One region of the Peribacillus sp. NPDC056705 genome, then DNA from elsewhere that is predicted to be linked to it. Evidence: predicted binding sites of a transcription regulator. Region 1 holds the regulator's gene; the other holds the start of a gene.
What was found. Region 1 encodes NrdR, which represses ribonucleotide reductase genes. Its sites were predicted from a motif close to AACACNATATATNGTGTT; they were not measured.
Positions count from the first base shown of each region.

Region 2: ACFRAK_RS11910 (vitamin B12-dependent ribonucleotide reductase) is a predicted target of NrdR. The motif match lies at 7,198-7,215, and genes of this name have one in related genera.

Region 1 is NZ_JBHTYI010000002.1:326,543-338,052, reverse strand. Features, by position in the region: gene dnaI (primosomal protein DnaI) at 1-858, opposite strand, end outside; gene ACFRAK_RS04045 (replication initiation and membrane attachment family protein) at 845-2,257, opposite strand; gene nrdR (transcriptional regulator NrdR) at 2,322-2,783, opposite strand; gene speD (adenosylmethionine decarboxylase) at 3,052-3,432, opposite strand; gene ACFRAK_RS04030 (glyceraldehyde-3-phosphate dehydrogenase) at 3,790-4,827, opposite strand; gene coaE (dephospho-CoA kinase) at 4,988-5,587, opposite strand; gene ytaF (sporulation membrane protein YtaF) at 5,611-6,243, opposite strand; gene mutM (DNA-formamidopyrimidine glycosylase) at 6,323-7,153, opposite strand; gene polA (DNA polymerase I) at 7,173-9,797, opposite strand; gene hflC (protease modulator HflC) at 9,925-10,857, opposite strand; gene hflK (FtsH protease activity modulator HflK) at 10,854-11,510, opposite strand, start outside.
Region 2 is NZ_JBHTYI010000007.1:136,440-147,949, reverse strand. Features, by position in the region: gene ACFRAK_RS11940 (YqhR family membrane protein) at 1-208, opposite strand, end outside; gene ACFRAK_RS11935 (DUF1385 domain-containing protein) at 543-1,496, shown strand; gene ACFRAK_RS11930 (SA1362 family protein) at 1,635-2,009, shown strand; gene ACFRAK_RS11925 (patatin-like phospholipase family protein) at 2,032-2,913, opposite strand; gene splB (spore photoproduct lyase) at 2,999-4,024, opposite strand; gene ACFRAK_RS11915 (hypothetical protein) at 4,162-4,347, shown strand; gene ACFRAK_RS11910 (vitamin B12-dependent ribonucleotide reductase) at 4,477-7,047, opposite strand; gene ACFRAK_RS11905 (lipoate--protein ligase family protein) at 7,439-8,275, opposite strand; gene ACFRAK_RS11900 (rhodanese-like domain-containing protein) at 8,479-8,862, shown strand; gene gcvPB (aminomethyl-transferring glycine dehydrogenase subunit GcvPB) at 9,025-10,482, opposite strand; gene gcvPA (aminomethyl-transferring glycine dehydrogenase subunit GcvPA) at 10,475-11,510, opposite strand, start outside.

The DNA of each region.
Region 1 (11,510 bases):
TTCTTCCTTCTCACCGCGCTGTGAAAAGGTTAGGTGGTTCTCCAGGCCATTCAGGTCAAAATTCGAAGTGAAAAACGTCGGCAGGTTTTCCAGCATCCTAAATTGCAAAATCGGACCAAAAACCTCATCGCGTCCCCAGCTCGTCATGGACTCCGCCCCAATATCATCCAGCATGAGGACAGGGGCCGTTTTCACCATCTCAATTTTTTCATTGACCGTATTATCACCTATCGATCCCTTAAGTTCCCGCAAGTAGTCAGGGACATAGACAATAAGGGAGGAAATTTGCCTTTCTGCAAGTTCATTGGCAATCGCACCTAATAAGTACGTTTTCCCAACACCGAATTTCCCATATATATATAAGCCTTTTTGCATTTTACCTGGCTCATATTCCATAATGAACGACATCGCCTTACTTAAAACACCCAAGCGTTTGTTTTCATTATCCGTTTGGGTAAAGTCCTCAATGGTCGCCTTTAAAATATCCTTCGGTACATACAGGCTGCGGATCAATTTTTCCCGTTTCCGCTTTTCATCCTCTGCCAATTTCCGCGGGCAGATTTCATAATTCAGGTTCAGGGCCTTCCCTTGAACCACCAATTTGGGATAATACCCTTGCATCATATTGATGCAGCCATTCAAGCTTGGACATTTATCACATTTATTGCTTTGTGAAGTGAACTCATAAAGCTTCCCCAAATTTTTATCAATCATTTCCTTCGTGACCGTCGAACTGTTGGCATTCAAAAATAACCGCACTTGTTCGTCTTCAAAAATCTCCTGCTTCAGCTTTTCATAACGCTGTTGAAATTGGTTTGTATTGGCCAATTTATTAAGGGATCTATTAATCTTTTCCATCGTTCATTTCACCTCCTGCTTTCCACTGCTTCCATTTCTCCTGAAGCTCGCGTTTCTGGGCATTCAATTCAGGGTGATCTGCATTCTGCTCCTGCTGTGCTTCTTCTTTCTTCTCAAGCCACTCCGGAACCACTTCTTCCCGTATCGCCTTTTTCCGGCCGCCCTTCGCAGCATTCCTGCTTCCTTGAGCCCAGTCCTGATATTTCCTATGTTCATTTTTAGCCAGTTCCATCGCCTCCACGACCGTAGAGACCTTCAGTCGTGCCCAATGGCCTGCCAGCTTTTCCACATAGCCCTTCGTGAACTTCATATCCGTTTTGAGCATGACGTATTCAATCAAGACATTGACGACACCCGGATTCAGCTTTTGATTGATCATCACTCCCTCAACCACTTTCAGATCACCGCTTGATGGCTCTGCACCGCCAGACAATTGCATCAGCCGCTCCCTCGGGGAAATCGTCTCCAAATGACGGATTAACTCTTGTTCCTGTGTTTTCGGTTCTTCTTTTTGTGTCCGTTCACGAATCGGCTGCACCCGATTGACTAGGGAAGGCATATCTGCCTGCCGTTCGATCTGATACCAGTCCCTTGCCGCCTTTCTGAGCACTTCCTCATCGATCTCATCATCCAATGAAACGGCATCCATTACTAGTTTTTGCATTTCCAGCGGATCAATGCCATATAAAAAAGCAAGTTTGGCAATCGTACTTTTTATTTTCGGAGTAAAGGCCTTTTTCGGTACGATCGAGGATTTCATCCCGGCAAATAAAAGGTCAAAATCAAATAAGTCGTCAAACCCCGATGGCTCGACGCCTTCCGTCCGATCGATGAATTGCTGCTCAGGCATCGGTTTCCATTCGTTTTTCGCTTCATCGGTTACATATAAAGAGTCCAGATGATCTGATGAGAATACTTCCGCAAAAGATTTAGTCACACCTTCATATTGATCGGTTAAGATATGATCATCACAAAAGAATCTCTTTAACCGGTTGAATTGCGCTTTGCCGATTTTTTTGTATAAGTAAATATTCAGCATTCCATCCGTGAAAAACTGCTGGGGCGAAAGCGGCGGGTTTAACTCATAGATGAATTCCTTCGTTTCATTTTTCGATTTCTTATATACATTCAACAGACCAATTCCTTCAAGTAAAAGGCGTGCTTCGTAAATATCACCTAACTTAAGGCCGATGGTATTCATTAATTGATAATGTGAGGAGATTTCCGACCATAGCCTGTTTTCCTCCAGCTCACTCCATAACGTCATATATAGGCTAATGCAAATAGGTCCAATAAGAGGTTGATATAGTCGGGTAAGTATTTTCCGATCATAATCATGAAGCAGCCCCGCAGATGAGACCAAATATGAATCCGCTGGGAGCAATTCTTGCCAATGCATTGACATCTCCATTCAAACCTTTCAAAAGATGTAGTGAAAAAAGAGCCAAAGTGAATCTTCAGCTCTACTTTCTTTCTTTATTTATTAAATCTTTCAATTCATCGATAAAGACATTGATATCTTTAAATTGTCGATAGACGGATGCGAACCTTACATAGGCAACCTCATCGACTTCCGCCAGCTTGTCCATTACCATTTCGCCGACATTGTCGCTTTTCACTTCCGATATGCCCTGGTTGCGCAGTTCTTTTTCTACATAACTGGTAATTTGCTCTAGTTCCTTCAAGGGAACCGGGCGTTTTTCGCAAGCCCTGATTAAGCCACGCAGGATTTTATCACGACTGAACTCTTCCCGTGTCCCGCCCTTTTTCACTACAATAAGCGGTGTTTCCTCCACCTTTTCAAATGTCGTGAATCGAAAACCACATGCCTCGCATTCACGGCGTCGTCGAATCGATTTACTTTCATCGACTGGCCTGGAATCGAGCACTCTTGTTCCGTTATATTGACATGATGGGCATTTCATCATTATCAGCTCCGTATTTTATGTAGGACTCCCCTATCTAAATGTTCCCCAAGGATTTACTTCTCTATCTTAATCTTATATTAAAAGGAACGGCCAGTACAAGTAAAAAGTGTAACTTCCAGCAGCAGGCACTTTTGTTCCGCCCTTGGAGCACCTTTGTCAAGGTCTTGTGCTATAAGGCAATCCATAGCTATAATGTGAAGCAGGCTGCCGATTCATTGCATTAAAAAAGAGATGCACCCATGGCATCTCTGTGTATACGTGTTTTTTATAGGGCACTTATATTGGCTTTTTTCATTTGTACAGGACCTAAACCACGTGGTAATTCTATGTTTTCACGTGTTTGCGCATTCAAAGCTTCTGCAATATAATCTGCCGCAATATTCGGATCCAAGTTACCGCATGTATAGACATCGATGCTCGCATAGCCGTGTTCTGGAAAACTGTGAATCGTTAAGTGTGATTCAGAAATGATGACAACCCCGCTGACTCCTTGTGGAGCAAATTTGTGAAAGGCAACTTCTCGTACCTCTGCACCTGATTTCAAAGCAGCATCAACAAAAATCTTTTCAATTAAATCGATATTGTTCAGTTTTTCAAAGTCACAACCCCAAAGTTCAGAAATGACATGTCTGCCCATTGTTTCCATAGTGTAAGCTGTTTCCATATTAAGCTTCCCCCTTACCATGATTTAAAAATAAGTTCTGATAACTACCACGGGGGAAAGTTAGTCCAAAGAGGTCCTAACCCTTTAAGTAGCCATCATGCAAACCGCTTTTGAAGAAGTTCACGATTCATAGTATATATTGTTTGAATTTTTTTTGCAACTCCAAATTAAAATTTTGGAAAGATAACTTTATATGCAATAGGGCTATAGCGAAGGTTCCAATGTAAGGGAAATTCTGTTTTCCGGATTTATTCAGCGCCTTAAAATAGCCAGGAATTGATGGGTCACTGCATTAAAAATAGCCCGCTAAAAAATTTTAGCAGGCTCGATTTCTTTTCTTTATTTTACTGATAGTTCGACTTGGGAAGTTTTTTTCAACTCGGATCCCACCAATTTCACAAGGTCCACTACCCGGTTGGAGTAACCCCACTCATTATCATACCATGCAAGGACTTTCACTTTCCTGTCCCCAATCATCATTGTCGTCAAACCATCGATGATTGCAGAGTGAGGATTCGTTTTGAAATCACTGGAAACTAAAGGTTCCATCGTGAATTCCATAATTCCTTTGAGTTCATTTTCTGAAGCATCGATGAAGGCTTGGTTCACTTCATCAATCGTGACATCACGGTTTAAATCCACAACAAGATCGACTAGAGATACGTTAGGTGTCGGTACGCGAATCGCCATTCCATGAAGCTTGCCTTTTAATTGCGGCAACACTAGCGAGATGGCTTTTGCAGCTCCTGTAGTCGTAGGAATCATGCTTTCCGCAGCGGCACGGGCACGTCTTAAGTCTTTATGCGGGTTATCGATATTATTTTGATCATTTGTATAAGAATGTATCGTCGTCATTAAACCGTTGTTTATGCCGAATTTTTCATCAAGCACTTTTGCAACCGGTCCAAGACAGTTGGTTGTACAAGAAGCATTGGATATGACGAAATGCTTGTCAATTTCCAGCACTTCCTCATTTACACCCATTACAATGGTAACGTCTTCATTTTTACCCGGCGCTGATAAAATAACTCTTTTTGCTCCTGCATCTAAATGAAGAGCCGCTTTAGAACGATCATTGAATTTGCCCGTAGCTTCAATTACAATATCTATGTCCAACTCTTTCCAAGGCAATAGCTTTGGATCGCGGTTATTTATTAATTTTACCCGGCGGCCATTCACTACTAGTGAATCATCTTCCGCTATAATGATACCGTCGAATTTACCATGTATCGTATCATATTTTAGTAAGTGTGCTAAAGTTTCAGCTGGATAGCTTGCATTAATGGCAACAATGTCCAAACCCTCATCTAATATGGCCTTTCGGAAAACCATTCTTCCAATTCTCCCAAACCCGTTAATCGCTATTCTTGAATTCATTGTTCGGACCCTCCAGAAAATATTAGTGTTATACTTATTACCTTCCACATGTAATTAGTATAACATAATTCAAAGGAATTGTGCTAATAAAAATGCGGATTGTGTTTATTTTTTCAACACAAAAAGAAGAAACCGGGTGGTTTCTTCTTTTTTATCATAATTATATGACATGCCAATCGCGAAGTATGGACTTCACTTGCCTCTTGGTTTCATTAATGTCCCCATTATTGTCGACAATGGCATCCGCTAAAGCCTTTTTATCGGCCAAAGGCATTTGCGAATTGATCCTGGCTAGTGCCTCCGTCTCCGAAAGACCATTCCTGTTCATTAATCGCTGCAATTGAACTTGCTCATCCACATAGATCAAAAGCGTCTTTTCCACCATGAATGTCAGCTTACTTTCGAATAGGAGCGGAATATCCATGAACACCGTTTCTTCCCCTGATGATAGTGCCTCTTCCGTTTTGAGGCGCATCCATTTCCTGACGGCTGGATGCACGATGCCATTCAATAGCAATCTCTTTTCCTGATCATTAAATATGATCGACCCGAGCTTTACGCGATCTATATTCCCATCCGGCAATAAGATATCTTCACCAAATGCCTTCACAACTTGATGATAGGCTTCTTCACCCGGCTCAACGACGGCACGGGAAGCCAGATCTGCATCGACAATCGTGAATCCGAGTTCCTGTAAATAAAGGCTGACGGTGCTTTTCCCACTGGCGATGCCCCCCGTGATTCCAATGATTTGTCCCATAAGCTCCCCCTTTTAACCATGTATCATAACTTGAATATACCGATGATAATCAACAGTACACCTGGTAGAAAGGTCAATCGCTGGACAACTTTATTATTTGAAAGCAATTTCCCGCTTTGAAGCCCGCTCCAAATGAAAATTGAACTCATAACAGCGATGCACCCTGCAAGGATAATCGGTGAAATGCCGATCATAGCCGCGCCAACTCCGGCCCCGAACGCATCCAGCGAAAGTGCAAATCCCAGAACAAGCGCTTCAACACCCGTAATCGTACCTGATTTATCAAAATCGGCATTCAATGGTTTTTGTAAAATATTAATGACTACCCCAAGTGATTTAATTTCAAAATTAAAGATGATCTTTTCATGATATCTATCATCTTTCAAATCTTTTTCAGGCTTAAAATACTGGTATACCATCCAGGCACCAAGGAAAATGAGGATGATGCCACCCGTTTTTTCAGCCGCCCCGACCGATATGAGCTGACTGATGAATTGTCCGATGACCATCGCAATACCTAAACTCAAGGCAGAACAAAACGAGATGACCGCTATTGACCTTAAGGGGATTTTCATCTTCCGCATACCGAATGTCATACCTACGCCAAATCCGTCAATACTAACTGCAAAAGCGAGAAAAATAATTTGTAGCCACATCGGAATAATACTCCTTCCCTACTCGTTGCTACCCTAGTATATGGATGGAGCCCATCCGATGTGTTTGAAAAAACATTACCTATTTTAACGGCTGGCATGACGGGCAAATATGTGTGCCGCGTCCTGCAACGACCAGTTTTTCAAGTGGCGTGCCGCATGTTTTGCAGTTCTCGCCTTTTCGTCCATAAACATTAAGTTCCAACTGAAACATGCCGATTTGCCCTTGGGAATTAATGTATGATCGAATCGTACTCCCGCCTTTTTCCACAGCTTCACCTAACGTCGCGATGATTTCTGCATGCAACGTTTTGATTTCCTGCAACGAGAGTGAAGAAGCGATTCTCTCCGGATGGATACCGGAACGGAATAACGACTCGTCTACATATATATTCCCAATCCCGACGACAACCGTTTGATCAAGGAGAACGGGCTTGATTTTCCTGTTGGTTCTTGCCAACTTGCCACTTAGCCCCTCGACAGTAAAATCTTCAGACAACGGTTCAGGCCCTAAATGCAACAGTGGCAGCCGCTCGAGTTCTTCCCCTTTGGCAAATAGATGCATCGTTCCGAATTTCCGGACATCCCTGTACCTGAGTTCACTGCCATCCGTGAAAGTGAAGATCACATGGGTATGCTTATCATACGGCTCTTCTTTTGGATGCACGCCGTATTTCCCTTCCATTCTTAAATGCGAAACCAATGAATAATCATCCAAGGTGAAAATGAGGAACTTGCCCCGACGACCTATTCCCGTAATCGTCTGTCCCCTTAAAGCATCCTGAAACTGTTCGACAGGTTCAGGCGCTTTTATGATCTTTGGCCAGAAGACTGACACTTCCTTGATTTCTTTTCCGAGCACGAGCTGCTCTAACGTTCTTCTGACTGTTTCCACTTCTGGAAGTTCTGGCATTGCAATCACCTATCTTTTATTATTTGGCATCAAACCATGTTGGCCCAAAAGCATAATCCACTTTAAGGGGCACGTTCAGTTCAATGGCATTTTCCATTTCCTCCGGAACGATCACTTTAAGGATTTCGAGTTCCTCGGGAGGCGTTTCAAAAATCAATTCATCATGCACCTGCAGAAGCATTCTCGTTTTAAGACCTTCCCGTTTCAGGCGCTTACTCATGTTTATCATGGCTAGCTTGATGATATCCGCGGCACTGCCTTGAATCGGCGTATTCATCGCTGTCCGTTCGGCAAAGCTCCTGATGTTGAAATTCCTGCTTGTTATCTCAGGTATATAGCGCCTTCTTTGCATCAGAGTCGTGCTATATCCTTTTTGACGGGCCTCATGTATGCTTTCTTCCATATATTCCTGAACACCAGGAAAGCTTCTTAAATACTTCTCGATGAACTCTCCCGCTTCTTTTCTCGTGATGCCGAGACTTTGCGATAGCCCGTAGTCACTTATACCATAAACGATTCCGAAGTTGACCGCTTTGGCATGGCGCCTCATGTTCGCCGTGACTTGGTCTGCCGGTACGTGGAATACATCCATGGCTGTCCTTGTATGGATGTCCATCCCGGCCTGGAATGCTTCCACCAATCCGCTGTCATTGGCGATATGCGCCAGGACGCGTAACTCGATCTGTGAGTAATCGGCAGCAAAAATGATCCAATCCTTTTCGGAAGGAATGAAGGCCTGCCTGATTTTCCTGCCTTCTTCCAGTCTGATCGGGATATTCTGCAGATTGGGATCTGTAGAACTTAACCGGCCGGTCTGGGTCAATGCTTGGTTGAACCGGGTGTGCACCTTGTCCGTTTTGCCATTGACCACTTTAAGCAACCCTTCAATATAAGTTGATTGCAACTTACCAAGCTGGCGATATAGCAATATCTCCTTAACGATATCATGCTTGCTCTCCAGTTTTTCCAGCACATCGGCTGAAGTCGAATAACCAGTTTTGGTTTTCTTCATGACTGGAAGCTCCAACTTTTCAAACAGGATGGCCCCGAGCTGTTTAGGTGAATTGATATTGAACGCCTCTCCAGCCAAATCAAAAATTCGGGCTTCGATGTTTCTTAAGCGAACGGCTAACTCCTGTCCCATGTTTTTCAATCTGCCTATATCCACCTTGATTCCCTGCCATTCCATATTGGCCAGAATGATCGACAGTGGCAGCTCCAGTTCCGTAAACAGGTGAAATTGCTCGAACTCTTGCAGCTTATCGATCATCGGTTCTTTCAGAGAAAGGATCGCCTTCGATTTTCTGGCGATATGCTCCCTCAATTCCGCTTCCTCAGGTATTTTGCGTTTTGCACCTTTTCCATAAAAAACATCATCTGTTTCAAGACGGGTCGTACCTTGAGTTTTCGTGATTTCAGCCACTTCGTCCACTGACTCTGCGGGATTCAGGATATAGGATGCCAAAAATACATCAAAATCGATGCCTTTTATTTGGACTCCCCGATGACGCAGTGCCACAACCGTACGCTTCGCATCGAAAACCGTTTTCTTTTTTGTTTCATCCTCCGCCCAGGATTTAAATGCCCCGGAACTCAGAGCATCATCCCCATTGAAGTAAAAATTACCTTGTTCATTACTGATGGCGATTCCCCTAATTTCGGCATGATGATAATTATCTTCTAAAATCTCAACATATAAGGCACTTTCATCCGCAAACATTGCTTCTGTCATTTCGGACGTGTGCACTTCTATCTTCTCCTGTTCAAGCGGTGCACTTTCCGTTACATCCAATTTATCGAGCAAAGTCGAAAACCCAAGCTCCTTATAGAATGAGATGACTCGATCCTGATCCATGCCAGTGTACTCGGTCTCGTTTACGGAAACTTCAAGCGGCGCTTCCCTCGTTATCGTAGCCAGCTCTTTGCTCAATAGGGCCAGGTCTCTATGTTCTTCTATTTTCTCTTTCAATTTTTGTCCGCTTACCTCATCAATCGACTGCAGAAGGTTTTCAACCGTTTCGAATTGATGCAATAATTTAAGGGCAGTCTTTTCACCTACACCCGGAATACCGGGAATATTGTCGGAAGCATCGCCCATCAACCCTTTTAAATCAATGATTTGCAAAGGGGATAGGCCGTATTTTTCATGTATATGCTTTGGAGTGTATTCCTCAATTTCAGTAATCCCCTTTTTCGTGATGGAAACCGTCGTACTAGGGGAGGATAATTGTGTTAAATCCTTATCACCTGAAATGACCTTCACTTCAAAACCATCTTTTTCCGCTTGTAAAGACAGCGTACCGATAATATCATCGGCTTCGTAGTTCTCCAGTTCATACCTTTTTATTTGAAAACAATCAAGCAGTTCGCGAATGAAAGGGAATTGCTCCGATAGTTCCGGAGGCGTTTTTTGGCGCCCGCCCTTATATTCTTTAAATGATGCATGTCTGAATGTCGTTTTACCCGCATCGAATGCCACAAGTATGTGCGTTGGCTTTTCTTCTTCAAGAATGCGATTGAGCATCATGGTGAATCCGTACACGGAATTCGTATGGACCCCCTTATCATTATTCAAGAGCGGAAGCGCAAAAAACGCACGGTATGCAATGCTGTTTCCATCTATAAGTACTAACTTTTTATCCAAATCCGTCTTCCTCCAGTCATACAGGTTTATGTAGTTGTAGCTTCTATATTAAAACGAAAAAAGCCGTTCATTTTCTTTCTCTATTCTACCATGAGTAGAAGCGGAAAGAAAAATGACGGCATCAAGGTTATTTAGTATTTCCCATTAACAGGCTGGCATAAGGGGAATCCGATGGCAGAACGATGACCGTTTGATCACCAATCGTTTTTTTGTAGGATTCAAGAGTCCGGTATAGTTTATAGAATTCGGGGTCTTTGGAAAACGACTTATTATAGATTTTCGCTGCTTCCCCTTCACCTTCAGCCCTGATCACTTCTGCATCAGCCTCTGCAGTGGAGAGCAATTCTTTCACTTTCCGATCAGTATCCGCAATGATACGGTTTTTCTTCGCATCACCTTTGGATAAGTATTCTTGCGCTTTCGATTCCCGCTCGGAAATCATCCTCTTGAAGACGGATGCTTCGTTTTCGGAGGGCAAGTCAGTCCGCTTTATCCGGACATCCGTCAAGCTGATTCCATAACTGTCCTTTTGCAGCAGATCGTTGACTTTTTCGGTTATGCGGTCGTTTAAACTTCCCCTTGATGACTTCTCATCATTGATGATCTCGTCATAATTCAGCTGGCCAAGCTCAGAACGAACTGCCGAATAGATGAACTCTTCCATTTTCGTTTCGGCATTCTCTAGTGTCCTTGCATTTGTAATCAATTTCTTCGGATCTTCTATTCTCCAAACTGCATAGTTATCGATCAGCATCCGCTTTTTATCTTTCGTATTGATTTCCGCTTCGGAAACATCAGAAGTCATCTGATACTTCGGCAAGGTCATGATACTCTGTATGAATGGCACCTTCGCCTTCAATCCCGGTGTCTTATCGATCCTTACCACCTCACCGAATTGGCGGACGACTTTGTATTCGCCCTCTTTGACGATATAGACATTGGTGAGGATGATTAGCAGCAACGCGATGAAAATAATCAGGAAAATGCCGATTCTCACATAGCCCCTCCAATGAAAATCCCCTTTTTTCAACTCAGAGAAATCTATTATTTTTCCGCTCATTGTTTAGTGCCCCCTTCCCCTGTCGCTTTTTCTTCCGATGCATTCGCTTTGTTCGTTTCTTCTTCAGGTATAGCGGCTTCATCGGAGGCAGGAGTTTTTTTCGTTTCCTCCTTTTCAAGCGAGCGAAGCGGCAAGTACTTCATGGTGTTTCCATCATCATTCATAATATAAATCTCTGCATTCGGCATTACTTCCTCAAGGGTTTCAATAATAAGGCGGTCCTTCGTAATCCCCTTATTGCCCTTATACTCACTAAGTAATTTTTCAAAGACCGCTACATCCCCGCGGGCAGCTTCGGTACGGGCAGCTTTATCCCCATTAGCCTGTGAAATGAGGGCATCTTTTTCCCCTTCCGCTTCATTCATACGTTTATTTTCATATTTATCCGCTTCGTTGATTTTCGTATTCGCCGTTTCCCGGGCATCCGTTACATTGGTAAATGCTTTCCGCACTTCTTCATTCGGTAACTCCACGTCCTGGAGTTTAACCGCAGATATGGAAATCCCGACATCATATTTCTCCATTAGCTGTGATAATAAATCGCGTACATCCGCTTCGATTTGCGCTTTACCGGATGTAAGGGCATCATCGATTTTCGTGCTGCCGATAATGCTCCGTAATGCAGCTGAAGTCGTATCGTATAATATTTTTTC
Region 2 (11,510 bases), on a different contig from region 1:
TTACCGTACCGAGCCACTGATTGATCCAGGTCATGTTGGACCATGAAGTTAGTATGAATTTTGGGCTGAAATCCATAAAATTAAAATAATGGGCACAGATACCGATAAAACTGGCTAAAGCCCCCCCAACAAAACCGACAGCAAGTACATTGTAGATTAACATGCTTTGATATCCCTGTTGAATTTGTCCATTTTCATTAGAAGACATATCAATCACCTCCGCTACGTAGTATGCCCTTTGTTAATTAGAACTATTTTTTTTTGTTCTTAGGAAGGAGAATCACTAGAGGTTTTGTGATTTATTCTGTATGATTAAATCATAAATAATCTACTTTTTTCAGAGGAAAATACCCATCCTCTGTGGAAGTTTATAATGTACACAGGATACTACCTTCCTGTGATTTAACATTCATAAAGTAATCGCAGGGTTAAAGCTTCCATTCAATTTTATTGGAACGCCTTTAAACCCTTGTGATGCTTGATAATAAACATGTTAGCACCCTTGAGAGAGCTACGTGAATAACTATTAGGTTGGTGTAGAAATGTCTGAGGTTCAAAAACCCGTTTATGGAGGGCAGGCTGTAGTGGAAGGCGTCATGTTCGGTGGCAAACATCACACAGTCACTGCGGTACGCCGCAAAGATTCAACGATTGTATATTATCATCTTCCGCGTGAATCGAAACCTGTTGTCAACCGCTTAAAAAAAATACCGTTTCTACGCGGTATCGTATCACTGATTCAGTCAAGTGCCACCGGCTCGAAACATCTAAACTTTTCAACTGAACAGTATGAAGAAGAAGACGGGGAAAAGCAGGAAGAAAAGAAAAAAGAAACGAAGGAATCTTCTAAAATAAGTGTTTGGCTGGGAGTTGCCGTAATCGGTGTTCTTTCCTTCCTATTCGGGAAGTTGCTTTTCACTTTGATTCCAGTCTTTCTTGCCGAATTGACAAGACCCATATTCAGCGGCCATATGGCCCAGGTTTTAATGGAAAGCTTGTTCAAGTTGATATTATTGCTGGTATACATTTACGTAGTATCCATGACGCCTTTGATCAAGCGTGTCTTTCAGTATCACGGGGCAGAGCATAAGGTGATCAATTGCTTTGAAAGCGGAAAAGAATTGACCGTAGCAAATGTGCAGGCAAGTTCACGCCTTCATTATCGCTGCGGCAGCAGCTTCATTCTATTTACAGTCATTGTAGGAATGTTCGTCTATATGCTCGTTCCGACCGATCCATTATGGCTCCGTGTCGTGGATCGAGTATTGCTAATCCCCGTCGTGCTTGGCATAGCCTTCGAGGTACTGCAGTTGACCAACAAAGTACGGGATATTCCCTTTCTTCGTTACCTTGGCTATCCCGGCCTTTGGCTTCAGTTATTGACAACCAAAGCCCCTACCGATGATCAAGTCGAAGTCGCATTAGCATCCTTTCAAGAACTGTTAAGGATGGAAAAAGAAACAGAAAAAAGTTTAGAATCCGATGTCATTGTGTAAAACATCTATACACATTTTGAATATGGAAAATCATATACTAACTATGGGGATGCTCTTTACTTTTTTTCAAATATTTTACATTAATGATGTTTAAAATAAGCTCAAAATGCTTATGATGCTCTTAAGGAGGTGTCTTTGTTGAAACGTTTCATATCTTTCATGATATACGGAATCATCGCCCTCGGAGTCCTCGGACTAATGAGCCGACTATTTAATGACCCGATTGGCTTTTTTAGAAACATTCTCATAATAGCCATTGTCGCAGGGATTATTTATATGATTTATACCGGATTAACAAAGGGAAAACCAGTTAAGAAAGAGCAGCAAGCATTCCGAAAGGCTGCCCGCCAATCGAAAAAAAGGCTAAAAAACCGAACTTCGAAAAAAGATAATGTGGCTAGCTTCTCTGCAGCAAAATCATCAAAGAAAATAAAATGGAGAAAGAAAACGGATAGTCACTTAACCGTCATCGAAGGGAAAAAGAATAAAAAGAAAAATCGGGCTTCTTTTTAAGAGCCCGATTTTTTATTTACAATCAATAAGTCCATTTTTTAAGGAATTCTCTCGTGCACTGCCTGCCCAGATTCATCAATTCCCCCTTCTTTTCATCATTCAGATTGAAATCCATTGCAGAAATTTCCTTCATCGGGATAAATACAATATTATGGACGTGTTTCTTGGAAATATATCGTGCATCATGGGCATCTTTCATCGTTTTAAATAATGCGGAGAACAATTCAACCGCATTATCGACCTCATGCGGTTTCCATATCTCATCGACACTTAGCCGCAAACCGATGACTGGCCTTTCCTTTCTTACATGATCGGAATTGAATAGCCACATTGGAAAATTGCTTAACACACCTCCATCTACAAAAAGGAACTTGCGTTTTCCGACATCAATTTTGACTGGCTCAAAAAAATAAGGAATGCTACAACTCATTCTTACTGCCTTTGCCACTGGAAAAGTGCTCGGATCAATGCCATAGTTCGGTAAATCATCAGGCAGTACCACCAATTTCCCATTTGTAATGTCAGAGCTTATGATTCTGAGGGATTTCGGTCGAATATCCTTAAAGGTGACTACATTCCTTTCGGCAAGTTTACCGGCGACCCATGTCTCCAGTGCGTTGCCTTTATAAAGGCCAAGTTTCCAGTATAGAAGGACCCATTTGGCAAACGGGATAGGCAAAATACCACGCCTTTTGTCCAGCAGGGCGCTTAAATCTATATCAAGAAAAAGCTTTTCCATTTCTTCACCTGTGTACCCAGCTGCTACGAAAGCTGCTATTATGGATCCTGCACTTGTACCGGCTGTTCGATGGAATATAAATCCCCGTTCTTCTAATTCCTGCAGGGCTCCCACTAAACCATAGCCTTTAATCCCGCCTCCGGAAAAAACGCCGTCAATAATCATAGCTGCCCTCCCCTAATCCGGTCTTTACATTTCTAAGCAGGATTAGAGCGATTTATGACAGTTTTTAATAGAAAATTGCCTTGATTCAGGTAAAATACTGAATTTCCGCTTTAGGGAAGAATTCCGCGATATACGCACGAATGGTCGTTTCCAGTTCTGCGGCTTCTTCTTTTTGATAAACATATTTACCAATTCCATATCGGCCCCATTTATATTTACGCTTTGTTTCGTCCAGTTCCAATTTTGTTTTCGGGTAGTTTTTTTGAATCACTTTTTTTGCTGGGCCAGTAAACCGATGCTGAATTAATTCGAAGGTCAAGTCAGGGATATCCACCCCATTCAAAGCCTCACTCAACCGTTCGAATAATTCATGGTAGCCCTCCTTCCATGCTTCATGACGATATATTGGAGCTACGATAAAACCGAGGGGATATCCTGCCCCTGCCACTTTACGTGCCGCTTCCATCCTTTCTTCGAAGCTCGAAGTTCCGGGCTCGAAATTCTTTATCACATAACGTGAATTTATACTGAAGCGAAATCTTGTTTTTCCATTATGTTCAGCATCCAACAGATGGTCGACATGATGAAATTTAGTTACGAATCTTAGAACCCCATATTCACTTTTCCCAAAATATTCTATGGCCCTTTTTAACGAATGTGTCAAATGGTCAATTCCGACGATGTCCGATGTACAGGCTGCCTCAAAACGGGTAATTTCGGGCTTTCTCTCATTTATATATTTTTCGGCTGCTTCGAAAATCTCTTCAAGATTCACATATGTCCTAATATATGGTTTTGATCCGAGTGTCGTCTGTAAATAACAATAGTGACAATGCCCCATACACCCTGTAGCAAGAGGTATGGCATATTCAGCAGATGGCTTTGAGGAATCGAATTTCAATGTTTTTCTGATTCCTACCACAAGCGTCGATTTGGCGACACGATATTTTTGCAGATCATTTTCTCCAGGTAGATCCCTAATTTGGTTATGCGATGTGGTCTCACGGATTTCAATGTTCAAATCTTCAAATTTCTTTTTTAATTCCCGGCCAAGCGGGTATTCCAGTGCCCTTGGCTCAATATATACTAACTGTGGCATAAATGGTTTCATTTCGATCTCCATTCTTTTATCGATTTGTTCATATTTTCAATCGAACTACACAATCTAATTCATAAGGATAGTTTTTCTTTATTCTGTTAGCCTCATGATTGTTTATACTTGGAAATTTAAAATGAAGGAGATGCGATATGGTTAATAAACGAGACTTCTTGACAAATGGAACGGGGAAACAAGCGATCACCGTCCAAACAGATAATAAATATCCAAATCCAAGGAATATACCTGGAGACTCGGTCGATGAATTTTCGGTATTGAAAGATGGCAACCAATATCTAGCTGAAAAGGAAATAGGGCAGCAAAATGAAAATGGTTGATTGAACGCAAAAAGAAGACCGAATTTACGAGGATTCGGTCTTCTTTTGCTATGTAACTGAACAGGCTGTTACTTGAAAAAGCCGTTAAGATAGCTTTGCAGCATACTTAACGACTTCCCTTTCATCAGCTTATAGCCCGCATTTCAATTGCGCTCCGCAATTCGTGCAAGTATTGCATCCGCCCATTTCCTGGACTTCACCTTTACGGCAGACCGGGCAAGTGTTACCCACTTCCGATCCAATTGTAACATTCGTCGAACGCAGTTCATTTATCGTATCGACCAAAACAACTTTCTTCTTAACTTCCACATCTGTCAATTCATCCATTTCAAGCTGCTCGTCCATTTGGTTTTCTTCCGCTTTGAGCGTAAGGACCTGACTGTCACGGCTTCCGTCCACATATACAGTACCGCCTTTTGCTCCGCCTTTATATAGACGTTCATATACTTTTTCAACTTGTTCGACCGTATATCCTTTTGGCGCATTGACTGTCTTACTGATCGAACTGTCAATCCAGCGCTGAATGATGCATTGAACATCAGCATGCGCTTCCGGTGCCAATTCCATAGCGGAAATGAACCATTTTGGAAGCTCTTCTGTATCGGCTTCCGGATGACGTTCCAAGTATTCCTGTACAATGTCAGCCTTCACCTCTATGAATTTACCCAGACGGCCGCTGCGGAAATACGTGAAAGAGAAATATGGTTCAAGACCTGTTGATACCCCAACCATCGTTCCTGTGCTTCCTGTAGGGGCCACTGTCAATAAATGAGAGTTACGGATGCCATGTGCAGCAACACTTTCCCTGATATCTTCCGGCATTTTTTCCATAAACCCAGTTTGGGTGAAACGTGTTCTAAGCTCATTGGTTTCTTCGTCCGTTGACCCGATCAGGAACGGGAAACTGCCTTTTTCTTGAGCAAGTTCCACGGAAGCCCTGTAAGCAGTAGTCGCAATCGTTTCAAACACCTTGTCAACCAGGATATTTCCTTCTTCAGAACCATATTCCGTTTCACAGTAAATCAACAGGTCATGCAGACCCATTACACCAAGTCCAACCCGTCGCTCGCCCAGTGCCTGTTTTTTGTTTTCATCCAAGAAATAAGGAGTTGCATCAATGACATTGTCCTGCATACGCACACCGACTTCGACGGTTTGCTTAAGTTTCTCGAAATTAACCGTTTTGCTATCTTTATCAGCCATTTCAGCCAAATTGACTGCCGCAAGGTTACATACTGAATACGGGGCCAATGGCTGTTCGCCACAAGGGTTCGTGGCAACGACCTGCTGACCGTATGCTTTGGCATTCGTCATTTCATTAGCATTATCGATAAAGAAAATTCCTGGTTCAGCAGAATATGTCGCACAAATGTTTATTAAGTTCCAAAGCTCTTTAGCTTGGATTTTACGGTAAACACGGACTTTATGACCCATTTTTTCCCATTCACGAACATCACCGACATTATGCCATTCTTCATTGTAAATGGCCATTTCTTCGGCATTATAGCTCTCTACATCAGGAAAACGCAATTCGTATTCCGCATCTTGTTCCGCAGCTTCCATAAATTCCTTAGTCAGGCAAATAGAGATATTGGCTCCAGTCAGAAAATCCGAATTATGGACACTGTACGTTCCACCTGTACGGATCTTTTCTTCTGCATCCCTAATGATTTTCTCACTGAACCCACCTTGGCCAGGAATCTCCTTATAATTGATGATCCCTTGATACATAGCCGTTTCCTGTTCCGTATGCGGCGTGAATTTCAATTTATCCGTCGCATATTTCTTGATGGCTTCATCTTTAGTGTTTTCGACTAGGTAACGCAGAATCCTTGGATTTTGCATTTTGGAAATGATGAACTCCGCAATATCAGGATGCCAATCAGCAAGCATGATCATTTGCGCGCCGCGTCTGCTGCCGCCCTGTTCAACAAGATGCGTCAGTTTCGCAATATCGTCAAGCCATGATACTGAACCCGAGGATTTTCCATTCACCCCTTTTGCCAGAGTGTTTCTTGGACGCAGTGTCGATCCGTTCGTACCCACTCCGCCGCCGCGGCTCATGATCTCCATCACTTGTTTCCTATGTTCTGAGATCCCTTCACGTGAATCCGGTACGAATGGCATTACATAGCAGTTGAAATAAGTAACGTCCGTATTGGAACCTGCACCGTATAATACTCGTCCTGCCGGGACAAAATTAAGGTTCTTTAATTCTTCATAGAATTTATTGAACCATTCCGTTCTTTTTTCTTCCGTGGTTTCCACTGATGCCAAGCCCGTTGCATTACGTTTCGCAATTTGTTCATAGTATATTTCAAGCGGCTTTTCGATTATATCCAACGGACGGTTAACAATTCCTGTCTCCACTTCTTCCGGATTATCCAATACGCCACGGAATTCTTCATCTACCAATACCTTGGCTTTTTTGGTTTCCCAATCAATTTCAACGATGTAACCGAGACCCCTTGCCGGGAATTTCGGATCTTCCTTAATCGTCAACACGACGAAATCGCCTGCCGAGAGTGTGATTTTTTCAGTATCCTTAAAAGAATAGCGGTCAAGCATGACTAGACGGGACACTCCCTTATGCGCCATTTTCATATCAGCAGTTACAGGGTGAACCTGGGGAAATAAAGAAATATCCTTATTCAACCTTTCTAGATCAACCTTTAAAGCTTCTTTTATTACAACCGACATAATTCCCTCTCCTTTATATGTTTCAAGATCCGTTCTTGCTGCCGCAAAAATCCTTATGTAGCCTTACATGTCCGTTTCGCTTAACAAGTACCCTAAATTTATCATAGCGAAACTCAAAAATCAATATATAGTGTCGCATTAAATATTTCAACTACTATATATTGTGTTTGTTTTGAATGACTTTTAATTTTGTCAAACGATAAATCAATTAATATAGTTAGCAAAAGGGAGGAAAATGTCGATTTACGATAATTTTTCATCAGATTTCAATTAATTTGGACCTTGCTTTTTCCCCATCCCTTTTAGGGCTTATCCCTGCAAGGGATACCTTATTTGGTCAAAAAATCTGAAAAAACTTTTTTCTTTTATCACTCTTATTATCCCACTTCTTCTATCTCATGAAATTCCATTCATCGCTTTCATATTTACTTTCTGCAATGGCATTCACTTCCTGCAATTGCTTTTCGGTTAGGACGTATGGCTCTAAATCGATCGAAAGTCCTTCGGCAAAACCTTTTTCAAAAGCTTCTTTCGCTTCAGGGATGGTAACCTTTCTTCCAGCAATATCATTTATGGCCACAGCTTTATTTTTTAAGTTTTTTTGCATTCTCTCTTTAACCCTGTCATTTGAGAATTTAAATACGCTAAAAAGCTTATCATCATCAAGATCAAGCAAAATGGACCCATGCTGAAGGATGACGCCTTTTTGCCTGGTTTGAGCGCTGCCAGCGACCTTCCTGCCCTCGACGACCAGTTCATACCAGCTTGGAGCATCAAAACAGACGGAAGACCTGGGCGATTTTAAAGCCTCTTTTTCCTGATTGGTTCGAGGCACGGCAAAATAAGCATCCAATCCCAGATTCCTGAACCCCATTAATATTCCTTCAGAAATGACACGATATGCTTCAGTAACGGTAGTTGGCATTCCCGGATAGGATTCTGGAACGATTACGCTATAAGTCAATTCATGCTCGTGCAGTACCGCTCGTCCTCCTGTTGGCCTGCGAACAAAACCAAGGCCCTGCCTTTTGACCTCTTCCAAATCAATTTCCGCTTCAGCCTTTTGAAAATAACCAATCGACAATGTTGCTGGATCCCAGCCGTAAAAGCGTATGATTGGCGGAATTTCACCTTTGCTTTGCCAGTTTAACAGTGCTTCGTCCAAAGCCATATTAAAACCCGGTGAACAATACCCCGAATCTATAAAACCCCATTTTTCTTTAGTCATCCTTACCCCTCGTTTCAATAGACTGTTTTTCAATCCCCCACAAAAAACTCACATGTAGTAGTTTAACAGACTTTAACACTCTAAAAAAGAACGTGCTATCAAGTCGATGAAGAATTTGATGAAAATTCTTTTTGATTATTGGGTAAAGCAATTATATAATAAGGATTGTCTGTATTCGTTAAGGTAGAAGGGAGTTTTTATGTTTGGAAATATTATATACACTGCTCATCATCTTGGGAGTGGTTATTGCGTATTCACTTTTTAATTGGTACCGCCAGCGTAAAATCGTTAAAACATTAACACAGGACGAATTTATCGCTAACTACAGAAAAGTGCAGCTAATCGATGTGCGGGAACCGAATGATTTCGATAATGGTCATATCTTAGGCGCAAGAAACATCCCTATGACTCAAATGAAAACCCGCTTGGTCGAAATTAGGCCGGACAAGCCTGTATATTTGTACGCTCAGAGCGAAATCATCAGCGGAAGAGCTGCAGCCATGCTATACAAAAAGGGCTACAGGGAACTTTTTCACCTAAAGGGCGGTTTCAAGATGTGGACCGGGAAAATCAAAGCAAAGAAATAAGACCCATATCCGCATGGGCTCTTTTAAATTAAAAAGACTTCTTGTGCATCATACGGGCTTTAGGGAATGAAAGTTAACTGTTGAACTTTAATGAACTCTTACATAAACATGAAAAAATCCCCGCCGGCAGGGCAGGGATTTTTTTTCGTGCAAGCTATCAGTCTATGCTTGATAACGCAGAACAGGTTTTCTTGCAGCAAGAGTTTCGTCAAGCCGCTTTATAACGGTTGTATGCGGAGCTTCCTGAACGATTTCCGGGGTTTCTTCCGCTTCCTTGGCAATCTGGATCATCGCATCGATGAACGCATCCAGCGTTTCTTTCGACTCGGTTTCAGTCGGTTCTATCATCATTCCTTCTTCTACGTTCAACGGGAAGTAAATGGTCGGAGGATGATAACCGAAATCCAGCAATCTTTTGGCTATATCGAGAGTCCTTACCCCTAATTTCTTTTGACGGCGTCCGCTTAATACGAATTCATGCTTACAATGACGATTATATGGTAAGTCAAAAAATGGTTCCAACCTACGCATCATATAATTGGCATTGATGACCGCATTCTCGGTGACGGCTTTAAGACCATCAGGCCCCATTGACCGAATATACGTATATGCCCTCACGTTTATCCCGAAATTACCATAATAAGGTTTTACCCTGCCGATGGATTGCGGACGATCATAATCAAGAACGAATTGCTCACCTTGTTTGACCACAAGCGGTTTAGGCAAGTAAGGAATCAAGTCCGACTTCACCCCTACAGGACCAGAACCCGGGCCGCCGCCGCCATGCGGGCCTGTGAATGTTTTATGGAGATTTAAGTGAACCACATCAAAGCCCATATCACCCGGTCGTGCTTTTGATAGAACTGCATTCAGGTTGGCTCCATCATAATAAAGCTTCCCACCTGCGTCATGGACAAGTTGGGCCATTTCCAAAATATTTTCTTCAAACAATCCCAATGTATTGGGGTTCGTCAGCATCAAGGCCGCGGTATCCGGTCCGACAACACGCTTTAAATCCTCAAGGTCGACTAACCCATTTTCATCCGACTTCACTGTAATCGTTTCAAGCCCGGCAACAGTTGCAGAGGCAGGATTCGTACCGTGTGCAGAATCAGGTACAATCACTTTAGTCCGTTCTGTATCGCCATTCGCTTCGTGAAAAGCGCGAATCATCATCAATCCAGTCCATTCACCGTGAGCACCTGCTGCAGGCTGTAATGTCACTTGGTCCATCCCGGTGATTTCCGTTAAGTGTTCCTGCAAATCAAATAATAGTCCCAATGCTCCCTGAACAGTAGCCGGATCCTGATATGGATGGATATGGGCAAAACCGTTGAAGCGCGCCACATTTTCATTTATTTTCGGATTATATTTCATCGTGCATGAACCCAGCGGATAAAAACCCGAATCCACCCCATGATTCCGCTTGGAAAGTGCTGTATAATGACGCATGATATCAAGTTCGGACACCTCAGGAAGTTCTGCCTCTTCTTCACGGATGTAGTCGGCAGGAAGGATTTCTTCGAGCGAAATAGTTGCAACATCCATTTCTGGCAGACTGTATCCGATTCGGCCGGAAGTACTGATTTCAAAAATGAGTGATTGATCTTGATTATTCATGTTGATCCCCCAATTCCTGCGCAAGTGCATCAATTTCTTCTTTAGTTCTAAGTTCAGTTACCGCGACCAGCATATGATCTTTCAGCTCAGGATAAACCGTCCCTAAATCGAAGCCGCCGATCATCCCTTTTTCAAAAAGGTTTTTATTGATTTCTGAAAACGAAGCAGGCAGTTTAATGACAAATTCATTAAATGAAGGACCGTCGAATATCACTTCCACCCCTTTTGCCATAATTGTTTTTTTCGCATAATGCGCTTTTTGAATATTTTGCACAGCCATTTCTTTGACACCCTTTTTCCCAAGCGCGGTCATTGCGACAGAAGCTGCCAAGGCATTCAAAGCTTGATTGGAACAAATGTTGGATGTGGCTTTGTCACGGCGGATGTGCTGTTCACGAGCTTGAAGGGTCAGTACAAACCCCCTTTTACCATTTTCATCCACCGTTTGACCGACGAGTCGGCCCGGAACTTTCCGAACAAGTTTATTAGTAACGGCAAAATAGCCACAATGAGGTCCCCCAAATGCCGCTGGAATGCCGAATGGCTGGGCATCCCCCGTTACGATATCTGCACCGAGTGCTCCAGGGGATGTCAAAGCTCCCAATGCAAGCGGGTTACTGGAAACGATAAACATGGACTTGACACCATGAATGATTTCCTCCATTTCTTTCAATGGCTCGATGCGGCCAAAAAAGTTCGGATATTGCACGATCACTCCTGCAATGTCATCATTCGCCAATTCCCTTAAAGCAGCTAAATCCGTCACACCGTCTTTATAAGGAATTTCGACCACTTCCACCCGTTGCCCTTTCGCATATGTCTTCACAACTTCCCTTGATTCAGGATGAACGGTTCCTGAAATGAGAATCTTCTTGCGCCGCGTCTGGCCTGAAGCAAGCATGGCTGCTTCGGCTAGCGCCGTCCCGCCATCATACATGGAGGAGTTAGCTACATCCATTCCCGTCAATTCGCATATCATCGTTTGATATTCGAAGATCGCCTGAAGCTCACCCTGTGAAATTTCTGGC